2 regions of the Paenibacillus sp. FSL R7-0272 genome follow, and region 2 is predicted to be linked to the other one. Evidence: riboswitches for the same ligand, from Rfam matches in the RefSeq annotation. Region 2 holds a riboswitch; the other holds the start of a gene.
What was found. Region 2 has a riboswitch for S-adenosylmethionine ahead of metA (homoserine O-succinyltransferase). Riboswitches for the same ligand answer to the same signal wherever they lie in the genome.
Positions count from the first base shown of each region.

Region 1: another riboswitch for S-adenosylmethionine. It lies ahead of MKY23_RS23170 (methionine ABC transporter ATP-binding protein); the one in region 2 lies ahead of metA (homoserine O-succinyltransferase).

Region 1 covers NZ_CP150221.1:5,256,013-5,261,109, reverse strand. The annotation lists gene MKY23_RS23185 (thioredoxin family protein) at 1-289, shown strand, start outside; gene MKY23_RS23180 (heme A synthase) at 710-1,648, shown strand; gene MKY23_RS23175 (Cthe_2314 family HEPN domain-containing protein) at 1,913-2,632, shown strand; SAM riboswitch class I at 2,804-2,943, shown strand; gene MKY23_RS23170 (methionine ABC transporter ATP-binding protein) at 3,065-4,099, shown strand; gene MKY23_RS23165 (methionine ABC transporter permease) at 4,099-4,758, shown strand; gene MKY23_RS23160 (MetQ/NlpA family ABC transporter substrate-binding protein) at 4,799-5,097, shown strand, end outside.
Region 2 covers NZ_CP150221.1:1,934,489-1,939,585, reverse strand. The annotation lists gene MKY23_RS08745 (aminotransferase class I/II-fold pyridoxal phosphate-dependent enzyme) at 1-356, opposite strand, end outside; gene MKY23_RS08740 (aminotransferase class I/II-fold pyridoxal phosphate-dependent enzyme) at 353-1,537, opposite strand; gene metA (homoserine O-succinyltransferase) at 1,562-2,479, opposite strand; SAM riboswitch class I at 2,606-2,730, opposite strand; gene corA (magnesium/cobalt transporter CorA) at 3,189-4,124, shown strand; gene MKY23_RS08725 (HRDC domain-containing protein) at 4,234-5,097, opposite strand, start outside.

The sequences.
Region 1 (5,097 bases), 3.2 Mb from region 2:
GACAGTGGCCGTATTTAAGGCAGACTGGTGCGGGGATTGCAAATACATCGATCCGTTTATGCCTGAGGTGGAAACGAAGTATTCACGTGACTTGACCCTGATTGAAGTGGATGTTGATCAGGTGGGTACAGTAAGTCAGGAGCAAAATATTTTGGGTATTCCAAGTTTTGTAGCCTACACGGACGGACGTGAACTAGTGCGCTATGTGAACAAGCTGCGTAAGTCGAGAGAAGAGATTGAGCAGTTTTTGGATCGTGCGGTTGAGGTCTACAATACCATTCACAAGTAAGGCCTAAGTGCATCGCAGGGAATGAATGTCTTCAAGACAGGGTAGACTGTAAGATAGGTATGCAAATACAAGGCTGTCGGTTGAGCCGTCTTCAGGCTTAAGACTGCCTTGTTTTTATTTGGCTTGAGGTGAGTAGCTTAAGGCTACCGAGATGGGTAGGGGCCTACATACATAAGTTCGAAATATAATGACCTGCTGGTCAAAATTTTAATAGACGTTAACATTTTGTCACAAAGCGCGGCGTCAATGATGCTTTTATCCGGTATAATGGATTTAGTTGTGAAATTAGTGTCAAAGTACAAAACAAGTGCTGTAATGAGCCTTCTTATGGAAACAACACTAGCAACAATAATGAATCGGCATTGATTATCAAGCGAAGAACTTCTTCGCCATCTTAAAACAACAGCGGGTGAGAAAAAATTGAAGCACTTAACATTGTTTAAATGGTTAACCGTATTAACCTGTCTTGTTATGTTCCTGGCTACCTTTGGCGGAGGGATCGTGACGAAAACCGAATCGGGCCTTGGCTGCGGAACACAGTGGCCTTTATGTAACGGTAAGCTTGTACCAGCACATACTGTTGCCTCTCTGATTGAATATTCCCACCGTGCTGTCAGCGCACTGGCAGGACTACTGTCCATCGCATCTTTTGTTGCCTTCTTACGCTTTGGCAAACAGCGTCGTGATTTGCAATTGTTCTCGTTTCTAACCCTTTTATTTGTGATTATTCAGGGAATCATGGGCGCTTTCGCCGTTGTGTTCTCGCAATCTTCCGCGGTCATGGCGCTACACTTTGGGTTCGCACTCATTGCTTTTGCCAGTTCATTGATGATGGCTCTCGGGATTAGGCAAGAGGCGAGATATGGCGGTTTGGAACGTCTGAACCAGTATCCGCGCGTTAGTAAGGGATTTCGTAACCTGGTCTGGTTTTCAACCATCTATACGTACCTGGTCGTGTATACAGGGGCATTTGTAAGCCATACGAATTCGGCTGGCGGGTGTTCCGGATTCCCGCTATGTAATGGGCAGATTGTGCCTGAACTTTCTGGCGGGGTAGCTGTGGCCTTTGCCCATCGTCTGGCAGCTGTGTCACTCGTGATCGTAATCGCGATCCTAGGACATTTTGCTTACCGTAAACACCCGGACAACCGTGAGCTACGGACACTCGGTGTGTTATCCGTCGTTTTAATTCTGTTGCAAGTGGTTATCGGTATGTTCATGATGTGGACGATTAATCGCCCGGAAGTTTACATGTTTGTGGCGCTGGCACATATGCTGGATATCGCTATACTGTTCGGTATCTTGACCTATATGAGCTTCCTTGTGTACAAGCTGCACCGCCCGGTGAACCGTTTCTAAACAGCTTATGAATTTTGTGTTTAAAAAAAGTGAGTTTATTACATTGTCCTGAAGCTGCGCTGGGCCATGTTGGAAAGTCCACCATCCGGTGATGTAGATCATTGGAGAGGTGGACTTTTGTTTGATGTCGGAGGTAGCAGGGCAACCTAAATCAAGTTGTAACGATTAACCGAACGTCACATAGCGCTTTAATTCATCTTCAGCTGTTCAACAGCTGTGAAAACATATATATTTTGCATCATCAGTGGAAAGAGGAGGTCTTCTATGCTACGTACGTTACTGGGAGAAAAGCCACGAGTGAATCAAGGGAAACTGAAACAAGCCATGGATACCATGGCGTTTACACTGGAGTCTTTTGAAAAACAGATGTATGTGGATCATGATCCGAACCATGATTATCGGAAGCTGTATGTATGGACACAGGGACTAATCTCTTCGTTGGATGAACTGGAGCAAAGTTATTTTGCCGCCGCACATTTTCGTAAAAAAGTAGTTGCAGGTTCAACGCGCGATATGAGTTCTGCTGAGAAATCTGAGTATGCCCGGTACGTTTATTTTTATAAAGATGCCTTTATTCGGTGCTTCGCGATTCTGGACAAACTGGGTACAGTCTTGAATGAAGTTTTCCAACTAAATACATCCAAAACCAAAGTGCATTTCTCCTATTATACCGTTCTGAGACAATTCGAATATTATCGGGATCATCATGAGTTGGCGCAGCAATTAATTAAGATTAAGGAAGCGTACCGAGAACCGATGAGCAGATTGCGAAAGAGACGTAATATGGAGATTCATTACATGAATTCGGAAATGCAGGATGATTTGTGGCAGTTACATCAGACGTTGCGTGGCAAAGTGAAGCTGGAGGATCTGGATCAGCATCTTCTCGAGATGCAGCAAGGTGTAGATATGGTCTGTGAAACACTGAATATGGCCTATCGATACATCAATCGAATCTGGCGTAAACAGATTTTGAAACATTAGGTATAGCAATGATTTTAAATAATACCATTTGACAAATCGGAATACTTTGATTATACTGAGTTCCAGATCGAATCTTACATGGAATCGTGTCTTCAATACAGCATTTGATGCAGTTCGGTCATTATACATGACGAACTACATGAAACTATATAATCCTACAACTTTATATTTCTCTTATCGAGAGTGGCGGAGGGACAGGCCCGATGAAGCCCGGCAACCGATCAACGATGATGGCATGAATAGTTATCCTTGTTGATGTTAGGTGCTAATTCCTACAGAATCATGTTGTACATGATTTTGGCAGATGAGAAGGTCATTTCACGTGAAGAGCCATCTTTGTATCTGCAAAGGGCTCTTTTTTTGCGTAGAACGGGGAGTTTTCCCTTCCTTCGGGTAAAGATATATGTAGGTGATGGGGAAGGAGCAGTATTAGTGATTGAATTGGTTGGGTTAACCAAAACATATGGCATACGTGCCAAAACAACGACGGCGTTGTCACACCTTGATCTGAAGATTCAGAAGGGTGAGATTTTTGGAGTTATTGGTCACTCAGGTGCAGGGAAAAGTACTTTGATCCGTTGTATCAATTTACTTGAGCGCCCGACAGAAGGTAAGGTTTGGGTCGATGGTATTAACCTGACCGAGCTGAGCAAAAGTGAACTACAGCAGCAAAGACGCAAGATTGGTATGATCTTTCAGCATTTTAATCTGCTGTCTTCTGCAACGGTATACGACAATGTGGCTTTCCCTTTAAAACTGGTCAACACACCTAAGGATGCGATTGATCGCAAGGTGAAGGAAATGCTCGCTCTGGTTGGTCTGGAGCAACATAGCAGTAAATATCCGGCTCAGTTGTCCGGTGGACAGAAGCAACGGGTAGGGATAGCGAGAGCTCTGGCAAGTGACCCGAGTGTACTTCTCTGTGATGAGGCAACTTCGGCACTTGATCCGCAAACCACCAATTCGATTCTGAAGTTATTGCTGGATATTAATGAAAAGTATAATCTGACCATTGTGCTGATTACACACGAGATGCATGTCATTCAGAACATCTGCGACCGGGTAGCCGTTATCCATCAAGGTGGCATCGTGGAGCAAGGCCCAGTGACGGAAGTGTTCCTGAAACCGCAACATGCGATCACGCGGGATTTTGTCTCACGTGACAGCGAAGGTGGACTGGCACTGGAGGAAACGGTTATGGCAAATGCAGGGACGGAGTTGCCAGCAGGTGTTTCTTCCAAGTTAGTGAAGGTTTCATTTCTTGGAGATAAAACCTATGAGGCGATTCTGTCGAGAACAGTTCGCAAAACAGGTGTGGATTTCGCTATTCTGCAAGGTACAATCTCTACAATCAAGCAGGTTCCTTATGGTCAACTGACGGTACGTTTTGAAGGTGACTTCGCTGCGATTGAACAGACCTTGTCTGAACTAACCGCAGAAGGACTTGATGTGGAGGTGCTCCGATAATGGATTTTTCCAAAGTACGCTGGGAAGAGGTCGGTACGGCCTCCATTGAAACATTGCAGATTCTTGCTGTATCCGGTTTGTTTACTGTTCTCTTGGGTTTGCCGCTTGGTGTCATTCTGTTTATGACAGGCAGATCGGTTTCACCTAGTTCAAAGCTAACCTACATCATATTATCAGTTATTGTTAATATTTTACGTTCGGTACCTTTCATCATATTAATTGTTGCTCTTATTCCGTTTACGCGTACGCTGGTGGGCACCGCTACAGGTGTGCTTGGTGTCATTCCACCGCTGGTTATCTCGGCTGCTCCGTATTTTGCACGTCTGGTGGAGAATACTTTACGTGAAGTGGACCGCGGCGTCATTGAAGCAGCTCAGGCAATGGGGGCATCTACAGCTCAGATCGTAAGACGGGTGTTGTTACCTGAGGCTTTACCTGGCTTGCTTGCCGGAATTACAATTACCATCGTTACGTTGGTGTCCTATACGGCCATGGCGGGTATGGTCGGCGGTGGAGGTCTGGGTACACTGGCCATTAACTATGGATACTATCGATATCAGAATGAGATCATGATTATTTCTGTTGTATCCATGATTATACTGGTTCAGCTCTTGCAGATGATTGGCGATCGTCTGGTCATTTATTTCACCCGGAAATAACAGATAGATTGAAAAATAAAAATGCGAAGGGGTTTTACAGATGAAAAAATGGTCTATTATTTTACTCAGCTTGATGATGATTGCCGTGCTCGCAGCTTGCGGCAACAACAAGAAATCCGACAGTGGTGCGGATAACGCAGCAGGTGCTCCGCGTACCGTTGAATTGAAAGTCGGTGCTTCTCCTACACCACATGCTGAAATTCTGGAAAGCATCAAACCTGAACTTGAAGCACAAGGCATTCGTTTGCAAGTGGTGACGTTTAACGACTATGTGCAACCTAACCAACAGCTGGCAGATAAGAAACTGGACGCAAACTTTTTCCAGCATCAGCCTTACCT
Region 2 (5,097 bases):
GTGAGTAGACGATATGTCCCACCGTATACATCTTCCGTTACGATTATATGATCTCCTGCGGAGAACATCATGAACACACTGGAGATTGCAGACATCCCTGACGAGTATGCAAATCCGCGTACCCCGCCCTCAAGCAACGCGATGTAATCTTCCAGAGCCTGGCGAGTCGGATTACCTGAACGGCTATAATCATGTTGCGGCGGATTAAAGATATCAAAGTGATGGAACGTGGAAGCTTGATAAATCGGTACACTTGAGGCACCTGTTGTTTTATCAATTTCATCTCCAAAGTGAAGCAGCTTGGTGTCAAACTTCAGCTCCGACGTACTGGGCTTATGGTTACTCGATTCACTCATGAGGTTACGCCTCCTTCAACTTCCTTCTGTGCTGCCAGCAATGCTTCATTCAGATCCGCGATCAAATCTTCTGCATGTTCGATGCCTACCGAGAAGCGAAGCAGACGATCGTCCACACCTACAGCGTCACGAATTTCGAGCGGAATATCCGCATGGGTTTGCACCGCAGGGTACGTCATGAGTGATTCTACACCACCGAGACTTTCTGCAAATGCAATTAATTGGATATGACGCAACAATGGCTCAACATAGCGTGCATCCTTCACTTTAAACGAGAAAATGCCTGTATTGCCGGAAGACTGCTTCCGCTGAACTTCATATCCAGGGTGATCGGACAAACCAGGGTGGAACACTTCAGCTACAGCCGGATGTTCCAAGAGGAACTTCGCAATCGTTAGGGCGTTATATTCATGACGTTCCATGCGAAGAGCCAGTGTTTTCATGCCTTTCATCAATTGATATGAATCACTCGGTGATAACACAGCTCCAATGGAATTATGAAGGAACGCCATCTCGGCAGACAAGGCCTCACCTTTGGTGATGATCAATCCAGCGAGCACATCATTATGTCCGCCCAGATATTTAGTCGCACTATGGATAATAATATCGGCGCCAAGTTCAATCGGACGCTGGAAGAATGGAGTCAGTAACGTATTATCTACAATGGTTAATAGATTGTGTTTTTTCGCCCAAGAAGCAACAGTTTGAATGTCCGTAATCATCATGAGCGGATTAGTTGGTGTCTCGATGAAAACAGCCTTCGTATTCGGCTTACGGATGTTCTCTAATGCTTCCAGATCGTTCGTATCTACATAACTTGCGGTTACACCGAACCGGGATAAAATCCGTTCCAACAGGCGATATGTACCGCCATACAGGTCAAGAGAAACGATCAGGTGATCCCCTTGGCCGAACATCGCAAAGATCGTTTGCAGTGCTGCCATGCCCGAGCTACAAGCAAAACCTGCATCACCGGACTCCAGAGCCGCTGCTGCTTCCTCTAACACTTTGCGCGTTGGGTTTGTTGTACGGATGTAATCAAACCCCGTGCTTTGTCCCAGCTTCGGGTGACGAAACGCAGTGGATTGATAGATCGGAAAGTTAACAGCACCTGTTACGGGTTCATTGATGGACCCAATTTGAGCTAAACGGCTTTCAATTTTCAACTTGTTATCTTCCATTACTGCATCCTCCTGTAATCTTGATTAGATTTGTGGGCCAATATCGTAAGGGGTTTCCTGATACACATAGTAATTGAGCCAGTTAGAGAATAATAAGTTAGCGTGTGCACGCCATGTAGCCGGAGGTATCCGAGAAGGATCGTCCTTTGGATAGTAGTACTTCGGCAGCGCGATGTCCAATCCCTTGGCAACATCACGGTCATATTCCCATTTCAATGAAAACGGATCATACTCGGCATGTCCTGTGGCAAAAATTTGCTTACCGTCCTTGGTGGCAACCAGGAATACTCCTGCTTCTTCGGACTCTGCCAAAATTTCGAGTTTATCATTTTTCTCAATATCCTCACGTCTTACCTCCGTGTGACGGGAGTGTGGAACGTTGAACACTTCATCAAATCCACGCAGTATCGGAACATGAGGTTTGTTGATCGTATGCGGGAATACGCCAAAACACTTTTCATCCAGCGGAACTTTGGGTACATCAAAATGGTGGTATAGACCTGCTTGAGAAGCCCAACATATATGCATCGTCGAAGTTACATTCGTTTTGGTCCATTCAAAGATTTCCTGAATCTCTTCCCAATAATTCACGTCCTCAAAATCCATTTGCTCTACCGGTGCACCGGTAATGATCATCCCGTCAAAACGGCGATGCTGGATTTCATCAAATGTTTTATAAAAGAGATCCAGGTATTCTTGAGATGTGTTCTTGGAAGTGTGGGATTTGGGGTGTACCAGCACAACATCCACTTGAATCGGTGTATTACCTACCAGACGAAGCAATTGCGTTTCCGTCGTTTCCTTCGTAGGCATCAGATTCAGTATGGCGATCCGGAGTGGACGAATATCCTGCTTGTATGCGGATGATTCGTCCATAACGAAAATATTCTCGCTCTCAAGTACTTCTTTGGCTGGTAATGTGTCTGGAATTTTAATTGGCATAGTGAGTTGACTCCTCCTTTTTCATGGGTCGCATCTGGTGCGAAAATCACGCTCTGAGAAGCTCTGCATATGACAAAGACCTCTCTCGGATTCCGAGAAAGGTCATATGTAAACAGATATGCGCCTCTCTCATCTCTCAGTTACAACAGCATCACAAGGATGCTTGGTCGCTGCAAGAATTAGCACCGTGCGTTATATCGCCGGTTGCCGGGTTTCATCGGGCTGGTCCCTCCACCTACTCTTGATAAGATTTCGCTGTATTCAATTTTAATTCAGATATATTAACTTTTACTTTAAAACATTACTGCCCTCACGTCAAGAACCAGTTGATTGGTTTTGAACCTAAACTCGGAACCGTTCATCATCCGTTGTCATACACTGCCTCAGAGCGTGAAATAGACACATTTTTGCGCTTGAAAGCACCCTAGACCAGCGGTATACTAGACAAGTGTTTATAAGCCCTTATGTGAGAGGTGACATATTAAATGGATGGCGACCCGAGGCCCAACTGGCAGTCGAATTCCGAACAACTGCATAGAGAATTGACATCAGCATGTCGGCAGCGGGACGTTTCTTCCGTTTGATTATAGATTGATGACGCAGTACAGTCCTGATAACAGGCTCCGCTGCCGACCGGCTGATCTGTTCTTTTGCGCCCATATTAACGATGAAATCCGCCAAGACGGCGGGTGCAGAAGGAGTAGATAACATGAAAATCCGGTTGGTTAACAACGGTGTATTTATCCCGGTGGATGACATTCAGCAAGCGCTGACTCCACCAGCAGAAGGATTCTACTGGATTGATGCGGACGTGGACGATTTGGCTGTACTTCAGCCGCTGTTCTCCATGCATGATCTGGCTGTTGAGGATTGCTTGAGTGATGAAGAACAGCGTCCGAAGATTGAAATTTATGAGAACCATTATTTTATCGTGATTAATAGCATTCGTTTCGATGATGAAGAGATCTTCCTGCGTGCAGTCAATCTCTTTCTCGGTAGACATTTTATCATTACGGTTACCAAACAAAAGATCAGCGAACTACGTACATTGAAGCCGATTCTCTGGGAACAGGAAATCAGCAGTCCAGATCGTCTTCTCTACTTGCTTGTTGACTTGATTGTGGACAATTACTTCACCGTTGGTGATCGAATTGAAGCGCGAATTGAGAAACTTGAGGAAGACATTCTGATGCATACCAAAAAGTCACATCTGAATGAGATTATCGGTCTGCGAAGCGAGATTTTGTGGCTGAAAAAAGTACTGGGACCTCAAAAAGAGGTCATTAATACACTCAACAAAAAAGATCTGCGTCTCATTGATGATCAGCTGCAAAAATATTTCAGCGACATTTACGAGAACGCCGTAAAAATATCGGAAACCTTTGAAACGTACCGCGATCTGATGGGCAACTTGCGAGAAGCCTACCAGTCCAGTATCGCTAACCGCGCGAATGAGATCATGCGTGTGTTTACCGCCATCACCACCGTGTTCATGCCTCTGACCGTTATCACCGGTATTTATGGAATGAACTTTGACAACATGCCCGAATTACACTGGAAATACGGGTATTATGCTGTTATCGGCCTGATGATTACACTCGGTCTGACGATGTTCTTTATTTTCCGTAAAAAAGACTGGATCTGAAACGACCGCTCTATCCGCTATATCATACCATTTAAAGAATAAGACGAAGCGCTCCTTCACAGGGACAACTTCGTCTTTTTTAATATCACCGCCTCACGGCGTATTTTAGCTAACCAACATTACGCTCTGTTTCAGTATGTCTTCGAAAACGGATGCGAATCATCCGTAACCGTTCATACACTTGCTCCAAGCTCCCTCCTTCAGGGCGCTCTCCTCCGTAAACTTTATGTAACACAGGCTTCAGAAATGTATCTCCTAACTCCTCATATGCATTCCATACCGCCTCTTGTTCAGTCTCAGGCATAACAGCCAGTTCTACATCCAGCAATGAATCCGTGTCATACCCTTCCAGATCCAATGTTTCGAGCAGTTCGATTAATTCACGCCGGGATAGACCAGATCGATTCACGATCTCTTCTAAGGTTTGTCCCTCTTTCATGCCTTCCAGCACGTGCTTACGCGTAATGAATTTATCCAGTTCCTGCTTGTACTTCTGCTCTTTCTGCTTATATAACCAACTTTCGTACTCTTCCTCTTGCAATACGATGTACACCCAGTCTAACGGAAAAGGTCTCGATTGTTCGATTCCACTCATCATTTCAAGCCATTCCAGCCCATATTCTGCTGCTTTGCTCTCACCAACACCCGGCAGTTGCATCAGCTCATCCATCGTATGTGGAACAAACGCACTGATCAGCCGCAACAAACGATTCGTCGCCACAAAATAAGGGGCCTTCCGATCCGAAGCCGCTTTTTGCCTGCGCCATGTGCATAAATCCTCATACAATTGCTCATTTCCGTATAATTCACTAAAACAATGCAGACGCTGGCCTGCATAACTACGTAGCTTCAGATCCTCATTTTCATTGTACAACCCATGCATCAATGGACGATACCCTTCGCTCATCTGCATGGCAAGTTGATGACGATATATGTGCATCAGCTCTTCCCACGAATGACCTTCATACCAGAT